4 regions of the Glutamicibacter sp. PAEs-4 genome follow, and region 2 is predicted to be linked to each of the others. Evidence: riboswitches for the same ligand, from Rfam matches in the RefSeq annotation. Region 2 holds a riboswitch; each other region holds the start of a gene.
What was found. Region 2 has a riboswitch for thiamine pyrophosphate ahead of thiM (hydroxyethylthiazole kinase). Riboswitches for the same ligand answer to the same signal wherever they lie in the genome.

Region 1: linked by a shared signal. The riboswitch ahead of ACR9WD_RS12465 (ECF transporter S component) and the one ahead of thiM (hydroxyethylthiazole kinase) in region 2 are both predicted to bind thiamine pyrophosphate.
Region 3: linked by a shared signal. The riboswitch ahead of thiC (phosphomethylpyrimidine synthase ThiC) and the one ahead of thiM (hydroxyethylthiazole kinase) in region 2 are both predicted to bind thiamine pyrophosphate.
Region 4: linked by a shared signal. The riboswitch ahead of thiO (glycine oxidase ThiO) and the one ahead of thiM (hydroxyethylthiazole kinase) in region 2 are both predicted to bind thiamine pyrophosphate.

The regions. Positions count from the first base shown of each region.
Region 1 covers NZ_CP195017.1:2,637,221-2,642,008, reverse strand. The annotation lists gene ACR9WD_RS12485 (Na+/H+ antiporter subunit E) at 1-574, shown strand, start outside; gene ACR9WD_RS12480 (monovalent cation/H+ antiporter complex subunit F) at 577-843, shown strand; gene mnhG (monovalent cation/H(+) antiporter subunit G) at 843-1,244, shown strand; gene ACR9WD_RS12470 (DUF4235 domain-containing protein) at 1,305-1,556, opposite strand; TPP riboswitch at 1,632-1,752, shown strand; gene ACR9WD_RS12465 (ECF transporter S component) at 1,815-2,423, shown strand; gene ACR9WD_RS12460 (ATP-binding cassette domain-containing protein) at 2,420-4,747, shown strand; gene ACR9WD_RS12455 (aminodeoxychorismate lyase) at 4,744-4,788, opposite strand, start outside.
Region 2 covers NZ_CP195017.1:47,042-51,829, forward strand. The annotation lists gene ACR9WD_RS00250 (uracil-xanthine permease family protein) at 1-220, opposite strand, end outside; gene thiD (bifunctional hydroxymethylpyrimidine kinase/phosphomethylpyrimidine kinase) at 247-1,671, opposite strand; gene thiE (thiamine phosphate synthase) at 1,668-2,309, opposite strand; gene thiM (hydroxyethylthiazole kinase) at 2,302-3,096, opposite strand; TPP riboswitch at 3,086-3,180, opposite strand; gene ACR9WD_RS00270 (GntR family transcriptional regulator) at 3,215-3,583, opposite strand; gene ACR9WD_RS00275 (hypothetical protein) at 3,580-4,788, opposite strand, start outside.
Region 3 covers NZ_CP195017.1:2,481,801-2,486,588, forward strand. The annotation lists gene ACR9WD_RS11745 (GTP pyrophosphokinase) at 1-742, shown strand, start outside; tRNA gene ACR9WD_RS11750 (tRNA-Met) at 837-913, opposite strand; tRNA gene ACR9WD_RS11755 (tRNA-Thr) at 961-1,032, opposite strand; tRNA gene ACR9WD_RS11760 (tRNA-Thr) at 1,604-1,675, shown strand; TPP riboswitch at 1,953-2,060, shown strand; gene thiC (phosphomethylpyrimidine synthase ThiC) at 2,056-3,798, shown strand; gene ACR9WD_RS11770 (DEAD/DEAH box helicase) at 3,889-4,788, opposite strand, start outside.
Region 4 covers NZ_CP195017.1:2,318,980-2,323,767, reverse strand. The annotation lists gene ACR9WD_RS10915 (mechanosensitive ion channel) at 1-190, shown strand, start outside; gene ACR9WD_RS10910 (GNAT family N-acetyltransferase) at 272-781, opposite strand; gene ACR9WD_RS10905 (DUF4440 domain-containing protein) at 818-1,231, opposite strand; TPP riboswitch at 1,311-1,415, shown strand; gene thiO (glycine oxidase ThiO) at 1,413-2,540, shown strand; gene thiS (sulfur carrier protein ThiS) at 2,537-2,782, shown strand; gene ACR9WD_RS10890 (thiazole synthase) at 2,785-3,606, shown strand; gene ACR9WD_RS10885 (ThiF family adenylyltransferase) at 3,603-4,748, shown strand.

The sequences.
Region 1 (4,788 bases), 910 kb from region 2:
TACCTCCGGCGTGCGCCACCGTGCAACACTCAAGCAGGAATGGCCGCTCCTGCTGCTGCTGCTCTTCGTCTGGGGCGCCCTCTGGCAGGACTTCTCGCTGGCGAACATGATCTTCGGGGCGGTCATTGCGCTGGTGATCGTGAACCTGTTCCCGCTGCCGCCGGTGGTCCTTTCGGGCCGGATCAACCTCTGGTACTGCGTGAAGCTGTTCATCTGGTTCCTCGGTCAGGTTGTCGCGGCCAGCGTCCACGTGGCCTGGCTGGCAATGGTCCGCGGGAAGAACACCCGCAGCGCGATCATCGCCGTCCCGCTGCGCACCGGCTCGGACCTGATCGTGATGACCGTGGGCCACGTGCTCACGCTGATCCCGGGATCCTTCGTGATCGACGTGGACCGCAGCTCGTCGACCCTGTACCTGCACTACATCGACATCCAGTCGCCGGAGGATGTGGAGACGGCACGGGCAGCTATCCGGGACATCGAACGCCGGCTGATCATGGCCATCGGCAGCCGTGACGAGTACGAGGCGATCAAGAGCGAATGCGGACCGGACTTCGCTGCGAGGAAGGGATAAACATGCTGGATATCGTCATCTGGATCTGCGGCATCATGCTCGGGCTGGGTGCCATCGCCTGCCTGATCCGGGTTGCCAAGGGGCCATCAATCCTAGACCGGGTGCTTGCCCTGGACGTGATGCTGCTGATCATCTCCGCCGCCCTGTGCCTGGAGATGGTGCTGCACAAGCACACCGACTACCTGCTGTTCGTGGTTGCCGCGTGCATGCTCGGCTTCATCGGCTCGGTGACCGTCTCACGCTTCGTCTCGGATCAGAGGAATGCCTAATGGAACTCTTCCTCGATATCCTCGTCGCCATCCTACTGATCCTCGGCTGCCTGATGTCCTTGATCGCAGGCATCGGCTTGCTCACCTTCCCGGACATGCTCACCCGCATGCACGCGGCCACCAAGCCGCAGGTGCTCGGCTTCCTGCTGATCTTCGCCGGGTTGGCCATCTACCTGCGCAGCTGGGCGGTGATCCCGGTCCTCGCGTTGGCTTGGGGCATGCAGCTGCTGACAGCGCCGGTTTCCGCCCACATGATCGGCCGTTCCGGCTACCGCACCAAGCACGCGGCCAAGGAAACCCTGTTCTCCGATGAGCTCAGCCTTGTGGTCAACAGGGTCAACGGCGCACCGCCCACCGGAGCAACACCGATGTCCAAGGCCGAAGCGCCAGAGGACAAGTAATGCGAAAAGAGCGGGAGCAGTTCAGCTGAACTGCTCCCGCTCTCGGCTTGCCGCCGAAGCCTATTTGGTGAACTTGGCAACAACCTTGTTGGCGCTGCGGTCGGCCACGGTCTGCATGATCGCTGCCACCAGGGCCGAGACGATCGCGAAGCCCAATGCGCGGCGGAAGGACGCTTCAGCCGCTTCCTCGGTGCCCTTGCGTGGCGCTTTGCTGCCGGTTGCCTTCAACCAAATGAAATCAACCAGCTTGCCACCGAGCATGCCCGCGCCAACGGTGATGCCGGTAGTGACAAGTTTCTGCACTTTATCCATTTTTTCCTCGCGATCAAGCTCGTGACACATCGTTCCTCTGCCCAGCATACCTGCGGTATGGTGGGGGAGCAGTAATTATTCCGACAGGGGAGCGTCAGACTTCTACGAAGTCGCAAGACGCTGAGAGTGCGATGGATCGCAGACCCTCGAACCTGCCCCGGCTAGTACCGGCGAAGGAAGTCGAGCATCTCGGATGCGGATAGGCGCAGCATGCCCTCATTCCGTGCATCCCCCCTCCTTTCCACAGGAGGACCAACAATGAACGAAACAATTTCGAAGCATCGTACCGGCTGGCGTGTCGTCGATATCGTCGTGGCATCGGTGATCGCCGTGGCTTCAGGAGTCATTTTCTGGGCATGGAGTGCCGGCTACGGCCTGTTTTCGCTGGCCTTCGCGGCTTTCCCTCCAGCCACCGCGCTGCTCACCGGCATGTGGCTGTTCCCCGCGGTGCTCGGCGCATTGATTATCCGCAAGCCTGGCGCCGCGCTCTACTGCGAGCTGCTGGCCGCCGTGGTTGAAGCGCTGCTCGGCTCGCACTATGGGTTGACCGTGCTGATCTCCGGCCTGGTCCAGGGCCTGGGCGCGGAGCTGGTCTTCGCGGCATTCCGCTACCGCAAGTGGAACCTGGGCGTGGCACTTCTGGCAGGCCTGTTCTCCGGCCTGTTCGCCGGCATTACCGAGGCATACATCCTGGCCTACTACGTCGAGTACACCGCCGGGATGAAGATCTTCCACGTGATCGCCACCGGTGTTTCCGGTCTGGTCATCGCCGGGCTGCTGTCCTGGCTGGCCACGCGCGGACTGGCGAAGACCGGTGCCCTGAGCGCACTGGCGAGCCGGCGTGCACACCTGGAAACCGCAAAATGAGTTCAGTTGCCAATTCCGATGCCGCCTCGCTGACCCAGCGCGGAGCGTCAATCACCGCAACTGGTTTCGGCTGGCAGCACTCGGAGCGGCAGGAACCTGCCATCTCGGGGCTGGATCTGCAGATCCACGCCGGTGAAAAGGTGCTGCTGCTCGGTCCATCCGGTGCCGGCAAGTCGACGTTGCTGCATGCAATGGCCGGGCTGCTGGAAGCCGATGAGGATCAGCAGCTTGCCGGCCAGCTGCTGATTGATGGCAACGATGCATTCAGCCGGAGCCACCCGGTGGGCTTGATGCAGCAGGACCCGGAAACCCAGGTCGTGCAAAGCAGGGTCGCCGATGATGTGGCCTTCGGAGCGGAGAACCTCGGGATGGATCCGGGCGTGATCCGCCAGCGGATCCCCGAAGTGCTGGACGCGGTCGGATTGGGCGCGCTGTCCTTCGACCACCGCACCCAGCAGCTCTCCGGCGGGCAGAAGCAGCGCTTGGCCCTGGCTGGCATCCTGGCCATGGAACCCGGCCTCATGCTGCTCGATGAACCGACCGCCAACGTGGACCCGCAGAGCATCGGGCCGTTGCGCGATGCGGTGCTGAACGCCGCGAAGCTATCCGGTGCCACGCTGGTTGTGGTCGAGCATCGGCTCGAAGCCTGGGCAGAGCATATGGACCGGGTTATCGTGCTGGAACCGGGCGGGGGAGTCGCGCACGACCTGGATCCGCGTCAGCTGTACACCGAAGAACCCGTGCGCCAGGAGCTGGCTGCCGCCGGGCTATGGGTTCCCGGATATGTTCCGCAGGTGGCACCGGCCGAGAACCTTGCCGGAGCTATGCTGCTGGAAGCGCGGCAGCTGGTCTGCGCCCGCACGGCTACCGCGCCGCATACCCAGGCGGTGGATATGGAAGTGCAGGCGGGCACCGCCACGGTGATTCTCGGCGAGAACGGCGCCGGCAAATCGACGCTGGCCCTGGCCTTGGGCGGTTTGCTGGCCCCGGCCAGCGGTGAGCTGACGGCCACCGCGCAACTGGCCGACGGCCTGGGCAATTCCCCGTTTGCTTGGAAAGCCGGTGCACTGATCGGGCGGATCGGCTCGGTCTTCCAGGAGCCCGAACACCAGTTCGTGACGCAGAGCGTCCGCGAAGAGCTGGCTTTCGCACCCAGCCGTGCGCAGGCGAGCAGCGTCAACGCGCCGAAGTACGACCCGGCCCAGGTCCAGGCGCGCGTCGATGCGTTGCTTGAACGCTTGGGGTTGGCGCATTTGGCTGAGGCGAATCCGTTCACGCTATCCGGCGGAGAGAAGCGCCGGCTGTCCGTGGCCACCGTTTTGGCAGCCTCGCCAGAGGTGCTGATCCTCGACGAGCCGACGTTCGGGCAGGATGCGAACACCTGGCGGGAGCTGGCCGGGTTGCTGGTCGAAGAGCTGCAGCAGGGCACTGCGATCATTGCAGTCACCCACGATGAGCATTTTGCCTCGGTGCTCCAGGCCAACCAGCTGGTGCTCGCTTCCGGCACCCCGGATGCTGATGCCCCGCGCCAAGGGCCGGTGCTCGATGCGCCGGTAGGGCACAGCTGGCTGGCGAAGATCAATCCGCTGGCCAAGCTGGGTGCGGTGGCCGCGGCAACGCTGCCGCTGATCACCACCTTGGATTGGGTCTCGGCACTGGTGATTATCCTGGCGACCGTGGTGTTCTTCCCGCTGGCCGGGCTGAGCCTGCTGAAATTCCTCAAGCGTGCGTGGCCGTTGCTGCTTGCCGGGATCTTCGCGGCCTGGGGCATTGCCCTGGTGGGCCAGGACAGCGGCATGGTGTACGCACAATTCGGCGCCTTCAGCATCACCGAGGGATCGGTAGCCGGCGGCATCGCCACCGGACTGCGCGCCTTCGCACTGGCCATCCCTTGCATCTTGCTGCTGGCCACCACGAACCCCAGCGATTTGGGCGGGGCGCTGTCCCAGCAGCTGAAGGTCCCGCACCGGTTTGTGCTCGGGGCGCTGGCAGGCATGCGATTGCTTGGGCTGATGGTGGAAGAATTCACCACGCTCACCCTGGCCCGGCGTGCTCGCGGTGTCGGAAACTTCGGCACCGTGGGCCAGCGCATCAGGGCAACCCTCGGCCAGGTGCTGGCGTTGCTGGTGCAGGCGATACGCCGCGCCGGACGGCTGGCAACCACGATGGAGGCCAAGGGGTTCGGCACGGCCAAGCGCACCTGGATTCGCACGGCCACCTTCACCTGGCGTGATGGCATGGTGCTGGCAACCGGAATCCTGCTTGGCACGACCGCCATGGCTGCGGCCGTGCTGGCAGGGACCTACAACCTGGTGTGGTCCTAGCGGATTGCGTCGCTCAGGGCGCTGAGCTCCTCATGGAGCTC
Region 2 (4,788 bases):
TGGTCATCAGCAGGAAGATGATGGTGGCCAAGCCGGTGAACAGCAAGGTGGTGGTCACCGGGAATCCGGTCAGCGTCGGAACCAGGATGGTGGCGCCGAACATCGCCAGGATGTGCTGGGCGCCGATGGAAACGGTCTGCGGCCAATGCAGCCGCTCATCCGGGGCAACTACCTCGCCTTCGGTGATGGTCTTGCCGTTGCCGTGGATGCTCCAACTCATGATTCCTCTTCCCGGCCCTGCGGGTTTCAGGCCGTAGAGAATTCTACTCGGTTCTCGTGGGCCTGCGCGAAGAACGCCAGCTCGTGCTCGCTGGAACGCAGGAACGCCTGGCGCATTCTCTCGCGCAGCGCCGGGTCGGCCAGCGTCCACGCGGTGCGCACCATCTCGATCGCCTGGGCGGTGGCCTCGTCGAATTCCGGGGAGGAATAGGTCTCCAGCCAGTCGCCGTAGGGGTGCCCGGCATGGTTGGCCGCCGCCAGCCGCTTGCCGATGTCCTGGTAGAGCCAGTAGCACGGCAGGATTGCGGCGATCAGCTCCGCATAGCTCCCGGTGCAGGAGGACAGGTGGTTCACGTAGTTCAGCGTGGTCGCCGAAGGGTTCGCCAGCCCTTCCACCAGGTGGCTGCGGTGCAGCTGCAGCTCGCCCTCGAGGATCTGGCCGGCGCCCTTGGCCCAGAAGCGCTGCGCATCCAGGTCCGGGGCCAGCGCGCTGGCCTGCGCCAGCACCTGGGCGTAGCGCTGCAGGTACAGGGCGTCCTGGGCCAGGTAGTACTCGAACTTCTCGCGTTCCAGGCTGCCGTCGGCCAGCTGCATGATGAACGCCAGCTCGTCGATGCCCGCACGCAGGTCCGCGATGTCCTCCCACCAGCCGGCCATCGGATCAGCGCCGGCGAAGAACCCGGCGAAGTGGTTGACCGGGCCGTGCCCGCTGCCCACCTGCAGCTGGTCGGCCGCCGCAATTGCCGCCGACAGATACGCCTTGGACTGCTCCAAAGCGGCGGTCCAGTCTCCGGTGGCCGCGAAGCGGGTGGCCAGGGCGCTGGAGAGGGTGCAGCCGGTGCCGTGGGTGTTCTTGGTGGCATGGCGCGCACCGTGCAGCTCGCAGAGCACCCCGTCCGCTGCTACCAGCGCGTCGGGGCAGTCCGCCCCGGCCAGATGCCCGCCCTTGGCCAGCACCAGGGCCTCGTGATTGGCCGCCAGGCGCTGGGCCTGGCGCAGCACCTCATCCCATGATGCGGCTACCGGCTCGCGCAGCAGGCTGGCCAGTTCCAGCAGGTTCGGGGTGATCACCGTGGCCCGGTCCAGCAGCGAATCGAGCGCCGCTTCGCCATCCAGCAGGCGGTCCCCGCTGGTGGCCACCATGACCGGGTCCAGGACTACCGGAGCATCCACGGTGTCCAGCCAGCCGGTGACTGCGCGGATCACCTCGGCGTTGGCGAGCATCCCGATCTTGATTGCATCGATGCGGATATCCGCGCTGATGGCTTCAAGCTGGGCGAGGACGAAATCGCCGCTGATCGCCTGCACCCCGGACACCCCATGGGTGTTCTGCGCGGTCAAGGCGGTGATCACGCACATTCCGTAGCCGCCGTTGGCGGCAATGGCCTTCAGATCCGCCTGGATTCCGGCGCCACCGGAAGGATCGGATCCTGCAATGGACAAGATGTTCATTTGGCGGCCTCCCATGCCGAAACGAGCTGCGCGCTGGCCTGCTGCGGATCCTCTGCATTGCAGATGGCGCGGACCACTGCCATGCCCGCTCCGCCGCCGGCACGGATGGCTGCCGCGTCCTCGTGGGTAATGGCGCCGATTGCCACGCAGGGCAGCGAGGCCAGCGTCGTGGCACGCGCAAAGCCGTCGAGGCCCAGGGGAGTGGGATGGTCCTTCTTCGTCGGGGTGGCGCGGACGGCCCCCACACCGAGATAGTCGATGACCGCGGCGTCCTTGTTCGCCTGGGACAGTTGCTCATCGCTGGAAGCGCTCAGTCCGATGACGCCTTCGCCGATGATCTGCCGGGCCAACTGCACCGGCACATCCTTCTGCCCGATATGGATGCCGTTCACGGCCGCACCGGCAGCCCGCGCCGCGAGGTAGACGTCGATGCGGTCATTGATCAGCAACTGGGCCTTGCCCTCGGTGAGCTTGGCGGCCGCGCAGGCCAGCTCGAAGAATTCCCGGGCGGTTTCATCCTTGGCGCGCAGCTGGATCCACTGGATTCCTCCGGCGACGGCGCCTTCGATCACTTCCAGGGTGCTGCGCGGGGTGCAACTGGCAGTATTGGCTACCAGGTAGGCTCCGTAATCATGCATGGTTCAGTTCCTCGTGCTTCAAAGTCTTAAGTTCTTCTGGATCGGTTGCGGAGAGCGCATCAATGAATGCGACGGCGAAGCTGCCCGGACCTGTGCTGTTTCCCAGGGCCTTTTCAGCGGCCAGCCCGTAGAAGCCGTGGGCCGCGATGGCGGCCTCGAACGGGTCATCGTGGACCGCAATCATGCCGGCGCAGAACGCGCCCAGCGCGCAGCCGCCGCCGGTGATCCGCGTCAAGCCGATGCCGTTGGTGTGCACCAGGACTGTCCGCGCGGCATCGATGATGGCATCGGACTGGCCGGAAATGGCCACCACGCAGTCATGCTGCTGGGCCAGATCGCGTCCAGCCGCCAAGGCGGCAGAGACGTCATCCAAGGCATCGACACCGCGTGAAGCCGATTGCCGTCCGGCCAGTGCCAGGATTTCCGAGGCGTTGCCGCGAATCAGGGCCGGGCGTTGCCTGGCAATGCGCCGCGCAAAATCCGTGCGCACCGGCAGGGCGCCGACCGCTACCGGATCAAGGATCCACGGGGTGCCTGCTGCGCTCGCCGATTGCACGGCTTCTTCCATGGCGGCCAGCTGCTCGGTGCTCGGAGTTCCCAGATTCACCAAGACGGCGGAAGCCGCCTTTGCGAAGGGGCCGGCCTCTCCGGGCAGATCCGTCATGGCCGGGGACGCGCCGGATGCCAGCAGGACATTGGCGGTGAAATTTGCTACGACGGTGTTGGTCAGGCAGAAAACCAAAGGTGATTGTTGCCGGTATTCTTGGGCAACTGCATGCAAAGCCATGCGACATCCCTCCGCTAGCGTGAACTAGATCAGGTTCAACGGGTCTCATCTCAGTCGGTTGTTCCGACACCCCGTGTCACTGCCATAGAGCGTACGCACAAGCGGTTCCAAGGACAAGTTACTTACGCTCGCGCCGCGCCACCAAGGCCTTGAGCGTGGCCGCATCGACCTGCTGGGCGGCTGCCAGCGCCCAGAGGTGATCCACCGCGGCCAGCAGGTCTTCGCTGGCATCCACCGGCCGAAGCCGTTCGTTGACCACTGTGCCGGCCCGCCGCCGGGAGGTGATCAGACCTTCGGCTTCCAGTTCCTTGTAGGCGCGCGCTACCGTTCCGGCAGCAACGCCGAGGTCGGTGGCCAGTGCGCGCACGGTGGGCAGCTTGCTGCCTGCGGGCAATTCTCCCAGGGTGATCAGCGAGGCGATCTGCAAGCGGATCTGCTCGTAGGGTGCAGTGGCCGCCGCGAGGTCGACACTGATTTGTGTGCTCATGATGCTGCTGTCGGCTGCTGTGCACGCACCATCGCGGTACCAGGACGCTCCAGGAAAATCACCGCTGGGACAACGAAGACCAGAAGTGCAAACAGCCCCAGGCCTGCAGGGAAGCCGTAGCCAATCAGCAGCATGGCAAGCACAGCGCTGGTGGCAACGCGCATCGACCGCAGCTCCAGAACCCGCCGATACCAGATTTCTTCAGCTGGCGAGACGGCCCAGGGAATAGTCGCCCGGCGGCAGGACCAGATGAAGCCCATATGCGCCGCCGCAAGCAGCAGCAACAGCCCGATGACTAGTCCCCGGTTCGGAGGAGCGAACCCCCACAGCGTCTCCAGCGGTGGATCCAATAGCAGGTAAGCGCAGATGGCAACCAGCAAGCCAGCGGCGATGTAGGACCACAAGGGCAGGGGTGCATGATGCTTTGGTGCTGCACTCGCCTGCCGAGCCACCTTGCTGGCGTAGCCCAGATACAGCGTATTGAGCACGATGTAGAGCAATGCCGCACCGGCAAAGAGCACCAGGATCCACGTAGTTCGTTCATTGGTCGGCATCCGGAATTCCTCATCCACGGGCAGGAATGACCAGCCGATGGCAACGGCGAGCAATGCAAGGGTAGCCGTGGTGTATTGCAATGCGAAGAGCTGATCTCGCAAGCGCGAGAAGGCGGTCCGTTCCCTGGTGGTGGAGTGAGCCGAGAATGTGGTGCGCGGACCCCAGAAGAACAGCGTAAGAGCCACCGCAAGGGCGCCATAGTTCAATAACTCGTACGGTCCACCGGTTGAATAGCCCTGCGAGTAATTGGCCACCGATACGCAAAATGCCAGCAGCACGATACCGGTATTGCGCAGCAACCGGTTGAGCCATACCGTGCGCAAGGCCTGGTTGTCTTCGGCGGTGATGCCGGCCAAGGGGCGCCGGTTCAGGATCACTGCTGCAATCACCCCGGCGGCCACGACGATACCTGCCAGAGCCACGATGAAGACCGGGAGCATTTGGTTTCCGGGCAGCAGGCCATCGGTTGGGCCCGCAGAGGTGTAGGAGTAGCTGCCATCAGAATCGAACATAGTGGTTTCCGACTCTGGGATGCCAACGCTCCCTTCGACGCGGGAAGCAGGCCACAGCAACCCCACCGCGGCCAGCAGCAACAGCGCGACGAAAATCCCCAGGGACTTCGGGAACGGCGTCGCCAGGGTGCGCGCCTC
Region 3 (4,788 bases), 1.1 Mb from region 2:
GGCTGAGTTGCAGCGATTGACGAAGGCCTTCCACCATGATTTCCAGCGCTTCATGATGGAATACCAGTTTGCGGTGGACGAAGTACTGACCAAGGTCTCGATCTTGCGCGAAGAGTTCTTGTACTTGCACAAATACAATCCAATCGAACATGTCAGTTCCCGGGTGAAAACTCCGGAGAGCATCATGCGCAAGGTTGCCCGCCGGAATATCGCACCGTCTCTTACTGCCATACGCGAGAACCTCAGCGATATTGCGGGTGTGCGCATCACCTGCAGTTTCGTCAAGGACATCTATAAGGTCCTGAACACCTTGACCGCTCAAAATGACCTGAAGGTCATCCAGATCAAGGATTACATCAAGAACCCGAAGCCTAGCGGCTATAAAAGTGTTCATGCGATTGTGCAAATTCCGGTCTTCTTGTCCGACGGCCCTGTCGACGTTGTAGTGGAGTTGCAGATCCGCACCATCGCCCAGGACTTCTGGGCAAGCCTGGAACATAAGATTTTCTACAAGTACGAGGGCGAGGTTCCAGAGCATCTGGTACAGGAGCTCGCCGATGCGGCAGCTGTTGCAACGAAACTCGATATGCAAATGCAACGGTTGCATACCGAAGTACACGGCCATGATGCCAATGACCAAGCAGGCCACGAGGCGACTTTCGATACGAAGGCCTTCCAAGGACTGCTGTCGCTGGCACAGCAAGCCAGCACCAGAGGCCCCGAAAAGTGTGCCGACAACTAAGCCTTAATGGCTTTAGCGCTCAAGGTCCGCTGAAGACCGTTTCGAACCCGGAAACCAAAAAAAGATCCTCAGCCGAAGCTGAGGATCTTTGATTTGGTAGCGGCGCCGGGACTCGATCCCGGGACCTCACGATTATGAGTCGTGCGCTCTAACCAGCTGAGCTACGCCGCCACAAGTGAGAAACAATCCAGTAGAAGCCAAGAAAGCTTCTCACTCAGAGCCCCCTGCCGGAATCGATCCGGCGACCTCGTTCTTACCAAGAACGCGCTCTACCACTGAGCTAAGGGGGCAACGAGTAAATACTCTACACGCATTTCCCGGCAAAGAAAAATCGGCAAACCGATCTGGAAAGCGCCCGGAGATTTCCATAAAACTGCTAGTCAAAACGGTTTTAGCGAGACCTTGAAGGCAATCAGGGACGAAGGCTGGGACAAAAAGTGTTCTGGTGACGATGCTCACTGGGTTGCCCCTCGCAGTCAATCGCCGCTTCGCTCAGGCTTACAGGATAGAGTTCCGCGCCGAATTCCCTTGAGGCAGCCGGCAAATCTTCCAACACAAATACTCCAGAAGAGAACACTCCCCCTACCCCCCGAACTCCAGGGCCACGGGTCGTCCGGAAGGGTGCGCGACATCCGGCTGGGTGCGCGACATCCGGCTGGGTGCGCGACATCCGGTGGGTGAACTCTCCACCACGTGCGGCAACCGGAATTCAGTGGCATGAAGGCAAGCTATTGCGGGCGCAGAATCCCCCTAGGTTCACCGACGTCCATTTCCGCCTTGATTAGGAACATTGTGATGTCAGCAACAAATCCCCGGCAGATTTTGCAAACCTCGAAAACCTGTGTAAAGTATTTACCTGTTGCCCCCTTAGCTCAGTGGTAGAGCGCGTTCTTGGTAAGAACGAGGTCGCCGGATCGATTCCGGCAGGGGGCTCGAAATGAGAGAAGCAATCTGGTTCCAGATTGCTTCTCTTTTCGCTTATCTACCGCTCTCAGTGCCCCATCGCGCGGCCATCGCTTCAGCCTGCGCCCGCGCTGCTTCGCCAGTTATCTGCCACGCCCTTTTTCCCAGATTCCGGATTCGCGCCGCAAGAGACTGATCGCTTCCAGAAACTATCTCCTGCCGCCGGGGCCAGTGCCCGCATCCTGACTTGATGTCACTGTTCTGACCACTGGATTTGCGTTTCCTCCTCCCAAGCGTGCTAAGTTGTTCGCGACCACACGGGTGCCCTGGCAAGGGCTGAGATCGGGCTATCGCCGTCCGCGACCGTTGAACCTGTCCGGGTAATGCCGGCGAAGGAAGTGAGTTTCCAAGTGGAACAATTTGAACAGCACCCTGCCCACACCCTTGCCTACCGCGAATCTGCGGGAATTTCTGTTCCCGTCACGCAGATCCATCTGGCAGACTCCCCCAATGGAAAGCCCAACGAGCCGCTGTCGGTGTATCGCACCAGCGGACCGGGAAGCGAACCGACCCAGGGCTTGCCACCCTTCCGCGAGCGATGGGTCCGGGAGCGCGGGGATGTGGAAACCTATGCCGGCCGCGAGCGCAATCTGCACGACGACGGGCGCTCAGCGGTCCGCCGCGGCACGGCCAGCGCGGAATGGGCTGGACGTTCGGCCCCTCCGCTGCGGGCCGTTGGGGGAGCCCGCGTGACGCAAATGCACTATGCGCGCGCCGGGGTCATCACCCCGGAAATGCGCTATGTGGCGCTGCGCGAGGAATGCGATGTCGAGCTGGTGCGCAGCGAGCTCGCCGCCGGACGAGCCATCATCCCGGCAAACATCAACCATCCGGAATCCGAACCGATGATCATCGGCAAGGCGTTCCTGGTCAAGATCAATGCGAATATCGGCAACTCGGCGGTGACCAGCTCCATCGCTGAAGAGGTCTCCAAGCTCCAGTGGGCCGCCAAATGGGGTGCCGACACAGTGATGGACCTGTCCACCGGAGAGGACATTCACACCACCCGCGAATGGATCATCCGCAACTCCCCCGTGCCCATCGGCACCGTGCCGATCTACCAGGCGCTGGAGAAGGTCAATGGCGAAGCCAACAAGCTGACCTGGGAGATTTTCCGCGACACCGTTATCGAGCAGTGCGAGCAGGGCGTGGATTACATGACCATCCATGCCGGTGTGCTGCTGCGCTACATCCCGCTGACCGCCAACCGGGTCACTGGCATGGTCTCGCGCGGCGGCTCCATCATGGCCGGATGGTGCCTGGCGCACCACCAGGAGAATTTCCTCTACACCCACTTCGATGAGCTGTGCGAGATCTTCGCTCAGTACGACGTGGCCTTCTCGCTGGGCGACGGGCTGCGCCCGGGCTCCATCGCGGATGCGAACGACGCAGCGCAATTCGCCGAGCTGGATACCCTGGCCGAGCTGACCAAGCGCGCCTGGCAGTACGATGTGCAGGTGATGGTCGAGGGCCCGGGGCATATCCCCTTCCATCTGGTGCGCGAGAATGTGGAGCGCCAGCAGGAATTGTGCGACGGGGCCCCGTTCTACACCCTGGGCCCGCTGGTTACCGATATCGCGCCGGGCTACGACCACATCACCAGCGCCATCGGCGCCACGGAGATTGCCCGCTACGGTACCGCGATGCTCTGCTATGTCACCCCCAAGGAGCATCTGGGGCTGCCCAACCGGGATGACGTGAAGACCGGGGTGATCACCTACAAGATCGCGGCGCACGCGGCAGATCTGGCCAAGGGGCATCCGGGTGCCACGGCACGGGATGATGCGCTGAGCAAGGCTCGCTTCGAATTCCGCTGGAATGACCAGTTCGCGTTGTCCCTCGATCCGGTCACCGCGCAGGAATTCCATGACGAGACGCTGCCGGCCGAGCCTGCGAAGACTGCCCACTTCTGTTCCATGTGCGGGCCGAAATTCTGCTCCATGCGCATTTCCCAGGATATCCGCGACGAATACGGCTCGGCCGAGGCGCAGGCGGCATTGGCCGGGATGGCGCAGAAAAGCAGGCAGTTCCTGGAAAGCGGGGGCACGGTCTATCTCGGGGACGAGATCCCCGTCGGGACCCCTGCCGAGTAATTAGCCCGGGCATGCGAAAACGCCCTTGGGGCAAGCTTTCGGCTTGCCCCAAGGGCGTCATCCAGTGCTATTCAGCTGTGCGCTGCAGGCTTAGTAGTCGCGACGTCCACCGCTGCGGTTCGAATCGCTGTAGCGGTCCTTGCCACCGCGTCCGCCGCCGAATCCGCCACGTCCGCCATTGCGTCCGCCACCGAATCCACCACGGCCGCCACGTCCACCACCGTAGCCGCCACGGCTGCCACGGAAACCACCGCGGTCGCCATCGTCGTCACGGCGCGGGCTGCGGCCACTGTCGAGCTGGAGATCGATGGCTTCGCCGCCAATACGGGTCTTGGACAGTGCACGCCACTGGTCCTTGCTCAGCTCTGCTGGCAGCTCCACCAGGGTGTGGTCCGAACGGATGTCGATGCCGCCGATTTCCGAAGAATCGAAGCCGCCCTCGTTGGCCAGCGCGCCAACGATCGAGCCTGGCTGCACGCGGTTGCGGCGGCCAACTGCCAGACGGTACATGGCGTTGCCCTCGGCAGCGGTCTTGCGGGCACGTGGACCGCGCTCACCGCGTTCGCCACGCTCCGGGCGATCCATGCGGGCCTTCTTCGCAGGCGACATGACCGGTTCGGTCATCAGCAGCGGGCGTCCGCCCTGGGCCATCAAAGCCAGTGCAGCCGCGATTTCCAGGTGGTCCAGGTCCTCGTGCTCGGCAGCGAACTTCTCCACGATCTCGCGGAAAGTAGTCAGGTCCTGGCCGCTGATGGTCTTGTCGATGCGGTCGGTGAACTTCTGGATGCGGCGGTCGTTGACCGAATCCAGCGACGGCAGCTGCATCTGGGTCACCGGCTGGCGGGTCGCCTTCTCGATGGCACGCAGCAGGTACTTCTCGCGCGGGGTCATGAACAGGATCGCGTCGCCCTTGCGGCCGGCACGGCCGGTGCGGCCGATGCGGTGCACGTAGGACTCGGTGTCATGCGGGATGTCGAAGTTGATCACGTG
Region 4 (4,788 bases), 1.2 Mb from region 2:
CATGGGTATCGCTGATTCGATCATCAATATGGCCTTCGGTGCAATCGTCATTGGCGCGGCTTTGGCCGCGGCGCTGGCCTTTGGACTTGGTGGCCGCGATGCTGCGGCTCGCACGCTGAAAAAGATCGAGGCCAATCAGGCCACCGACGGCCCGGATTCGACGCCGCCGGCATCAACTCCAGGCATCTAGCCAATATCACTAAACCTGAGGGACAGATAAAAAGTCGCGGAACCCGAAACCGGATTCCGCGACTTTTTGTTGCCCGCCAAGCTACGGCTGCGTGCTCCACGGCAACGGCACTACGTCGGGGACCTGATCAGTCCGCAACCGCGCGTAGGCGTACACGTCAACGCGTTCTCCAGCAACCAGGAACTTACCGCGCTCGACACCCTCGCGCAGGAACCCGTTGCATTCGGCAACACGCTTCGATCCAGGATTGTTCGCCCGAAGACCTAGTTCCAAACGGTACAAACCGAGCTCGCCAAACAGGTGGTTCACCAAAGTAGCCACTGCGCGAGTGGCCAGAGACCTCCCGCGGTAGTCCTGGTTCATCCAATACCAAACCCATGCGTTCTGATTGGCTGGATCGACAGTATCGCAGACCAAACCGACCAGCCGGTCTCGATAGGCGATGGCCAAAGCCTGCTGCCGTTCGCCGGCCTCCATCAGGGCACGCACGTACGATGCGGCCTTTTCCGGAGTGTCGGCATCTCCTTGGCGATCCATATCGGCATTGGAGGAAAAGGCTTCGAAAACAGCTTCGGCATCCGATTGGCGCAGCCTGCGAACCGAGAAATCGTCGTCGACTAATGCGGCCTAGTTCGGTTCTGCAAAAGAAAGCTGCCGCGCAGCGGGCGTGCCCTGATGGAAGAACAGCTGCCAGCGATCCTGCTCATGGATCCACAGCGAACTGCGCTCGCTGGCGGATCCCGATAGCAACCTCCAGCGCAGAAGCACCGCTTGATCGGCAACCTGGATTGCCACGGGGCTGCCGACTTCCCGAGATCCGGAATCCCGTTCCGGCTCCTGGGCCAGCTGGGCAATGATCGACTCGCGATCGTAGACACGGCCGCTGGCACCCACTTCGGAGAACTGCGGATGCAAGTACCGTTCCAATTGCCTTCGGCTATGGCGCTGGCTGGTTTCCAAGAGCTCCTGCTCCAACGAAATGATCGTGTTGGACAACGCAGATCCCTGGGGAAGCACGCGGGGGAAGTCATGAGATGCCATGTCAACTAGTACATCACAGAAGATGACGGAGCTGCGGTTGCTCCAGTTCGACTTTATGAGCTGGATCATGCCTATAATCGCAGTACTCCGCGGGAGCCTGAATCGACCAGGCTGAGAGGGCACCGAGCCGACCGCTACACCTGATGCGGGTCATGCCGCCGTAGGAAGGATGCGTGCTCTCGTGCATGTGAATATTGTTGGCGCCGGAATCATCGGCCTGTCAGTTGCGTTCGAACTGGAATCACGGGGACATACTGCCACCCTCATCGATCCAGCACCAGGCCAAGGTGCAAGCTACGCGGCAGCCGGAATGCTGGCCCCGGCAGCTGAAACGGTCTGGGGCCATGGCCCGCTTCACGAGCTGCTTGCCGCCTCGAATGCCGCCTATCCAAAGTTCATTGAGCGCATCGAATCCGTGACCGGGCAACGCCCGGACTACCTGCAGAACTCAACCCTCGTCGTCGCGGCCGAACCGGCTGACCGCGAAGCCCTGCATGAGCTGGCCGAACTGCAAGCCTCCCTCGGCCTGTCAGCGGAAAAGCTCTTGCCCAGCCAAGCCCGCAAACTCGAACCAGCCTTGGCCGCGAATATAGCAGGCGCAGTCCTATGCCAAGATGACCACCAAGTCGACCCACGGTCAGTCGTCAAAATCCTGCTTGATCACCTGCGTGGCCGCCTGATCGAGGAGCGGGCGCAGGCGCTGGTGGGCGACGGGAGCCGAACCAACGCGGTACGCACCGCATCGGGCAAGATCCTCGAAGCGGATCAAACCATCGTGGCCACCGGACTGGGCACCATTGACGGCCTGGACCGGGTGCCGGTGCGCCCCGTCTACGGAGATATTCTCCGGATCCAGGGGCCAGCCGGTCCGCCATTGATCACCCGGACCATCCGCGGCATCGTGCACCGGGAGCCGGTGTATCTCGTGCCGAGAAAGGACGGCAGCCTCGTGCTCGGAGCCAGCGTCCGGGAAGACCGCCAGCCTGCAGTGAACATCGGAGCCATGCATTTGCTGCTGGACAATGCGCGAAAGCTCATACCCGGCATCAGCGACTGCACGCTGAACGAGGCAACTGCCCGGGCCCGTCCCGCCACTCCCGATGACCGTCCGCTGCTGGGGCGCATTGACCCGGGCCTGGTGCTTAGCACCGGATACTCCCGGCACGGAGTGCTGCTGGCTCCGCTGGGCGCAACACTCACCGCTGATCTCATTCACGGCTCTGAAACCCATCCGTTGCATCAGGCTGTGAATCCACACCGCTTCGCCACAGCAACCCAGACCACCCACCGAACGGAGCAGCACCCATGAAAAGCATTGGCATCAAGTTCAATTCCCGGGAACTGAACCTGGACGAAGGAATCACCCTTCGCGAATTCATCAGCATGCAGATCGGCAAGGATCTGGATAGCAACTCGGCGGCCGTGGACGGCAGCAAGCTTGGAATAGCCGCCGCGGTCAATGGCGCTGTCATCCCGCGCAGCGCCTGGAACAGCTACACGCTGGCCGAAGGGCACAGCATCGAACTCGTTACCGCAGCCCAGGGAGGCTAGGCGTGGACACGCAAAACATCACCGAACTGGACATCAACAGCGATCCATTCCAGGTTGCAGGACGCACCTTGTCTTCGCGCTTGATCCTCGGCACCGGGGGAGCGAGTTCGCTGACCACCCTGGAAAGCGCATTGCAGGCCTCTGGAACCGAACTGACTACCGTGGCCATCCGACACTTTTCGGCGGCAGGCGAGTCCAACGTGTATGACTTGCTGCAGCGCAACAACGTGATTGCGCTGCCGAATACCGCTGGATGCTTCACCGCCCGCGACGCGATCCTCACCGCGCACCTGGCCCGCGAAGCGCTGGAAACGAACTGGATCAAGCTCGAAGTGATTGCGGACGAGCACACGTTGCTGCCTGATCCGCTGGAGCTGCACGCTGCCACCGAACAGCTGGTCGCCGACGGATTCCAGGTCTTTGCCTACACCAACGATGATCCTGCCCTTGCCCAGCGCCTCCAGGACGCCGGTGTTGCGGCCATCATGCCAGCCGGCGCACCAATCGGATCCGGCCTGGGCATCTTGAACCCGCACAATATTTCCACCATCGTCTCCCGGGCCCAGGTGCCGGTCATCCTGGACGCCGGAGTCGGCACCGCCTCTGACGCCGCCCTGGCCATGGAGCTCGGCTGCGATGCCGTGCTGCTGGCCAGTGCGGTGACCCGGGCGCACAACGCGCCGCTGATGGCGATGGCCATGAAGGATGCGGTGCGTGCAGGACGAGCCGCACGGCTCGCGGGCCGGATCCCGCGCCGCGACACCGCCCTGGCATCCTCGCCCACCGAAGGCATGATGCAGACCCTGGTCGGTGACTTCTCGTGAACCAGTCAGCATTGGTAGCCCCGGGGCCGGAGCTGGCACCGGAAGAATTGGCGCGTTATTCCCGGCATCTGTCGCTTCCCGGCGTCGGCGAAGAAGGGCAACGCAGGATCGCCAATGCCAAGGTGCTGGTAATCGGAGCCGGGGGACTGGGCAGCCCCATTGCCAGCTACCTGGTCGCCGCGGGGATCGGCACCCTCGGGGTCGTGGACCACGACACGGTTGAACTGTCCAACCTGCAACGCCAAACCATGCACAGGCAACAGGACGTAGGCCGCTTGAAGGTGGAATCGGTCCGCCGGATGGCCCACGAGCAGAACCGGAATGTCCGGGTTATCGCCGTGGATGGCAAACTGGATGAGACCAACGCAGTGGCACTTTTCAGCGACTACGACCTGGTCATCGACGGCAGCGACAACTTCGCCACGCGCTACCTGTCCAACGACGCCGCAGAAATCACCGGCACCCCACTGGTCTGGGGGACGCTGTTCCAATTCTCCGGGCAGGTGTCCGTCTTCGACCCGCGCACCGGTCCGATGCTGCGCGACCTTTTCCCTGAAATCCCCGATGCGGACTCCGTGCCCAGCTGCGCCGAGGGCGGGGTCTTTGGCGCCCTGTGCGGCGTCATCGGCTCGGTGATGTGCACCGAGGCCCTGAAGCTCATCACTGGAATCGGCACCACGCTCAGCGGAAAACTTTGGCTCTACGATGCACGGGAAGCCAGTGTGCGAACACTCGACTTTGCCAGGGACCCGCAACGCGAACCGGTGAGCCGGCTGGCCGAGTACCAGCCAGCGTCCTGCGCTGTCGATGGGCATGTTCCGGAAATTTCCGTTGAGCAACTGGCGGACCTTGAAGCGGAGGAACCGGTGCTGCTGGTGGATGTGCGTGAAGCCTGGGAACGCGAGATCATTGCGATCCCGCACAGCCAGCCCCTCCCGCTCGCGCAACTGGAAGAACAAGGACTGGGAGGGCTCGCGCAGGGTGCCTCGGCGATCGTGTTCGTCTGCAAAACGGGTGTCCGTTCACAGCAGGCGGCGCGGATTGCCAGGCCGGATCTGCAGCCAGCCGTCCAGGTGTACAGCCTCAGCGGCGGCACCGTGGAATGGGCCAGGCAGGTTCAGGGGCAGCAGGTGGCCTACTAGCGCCCGGCCTTGCAGTGCCTGCGCTTCTTGGAGCCGGCCC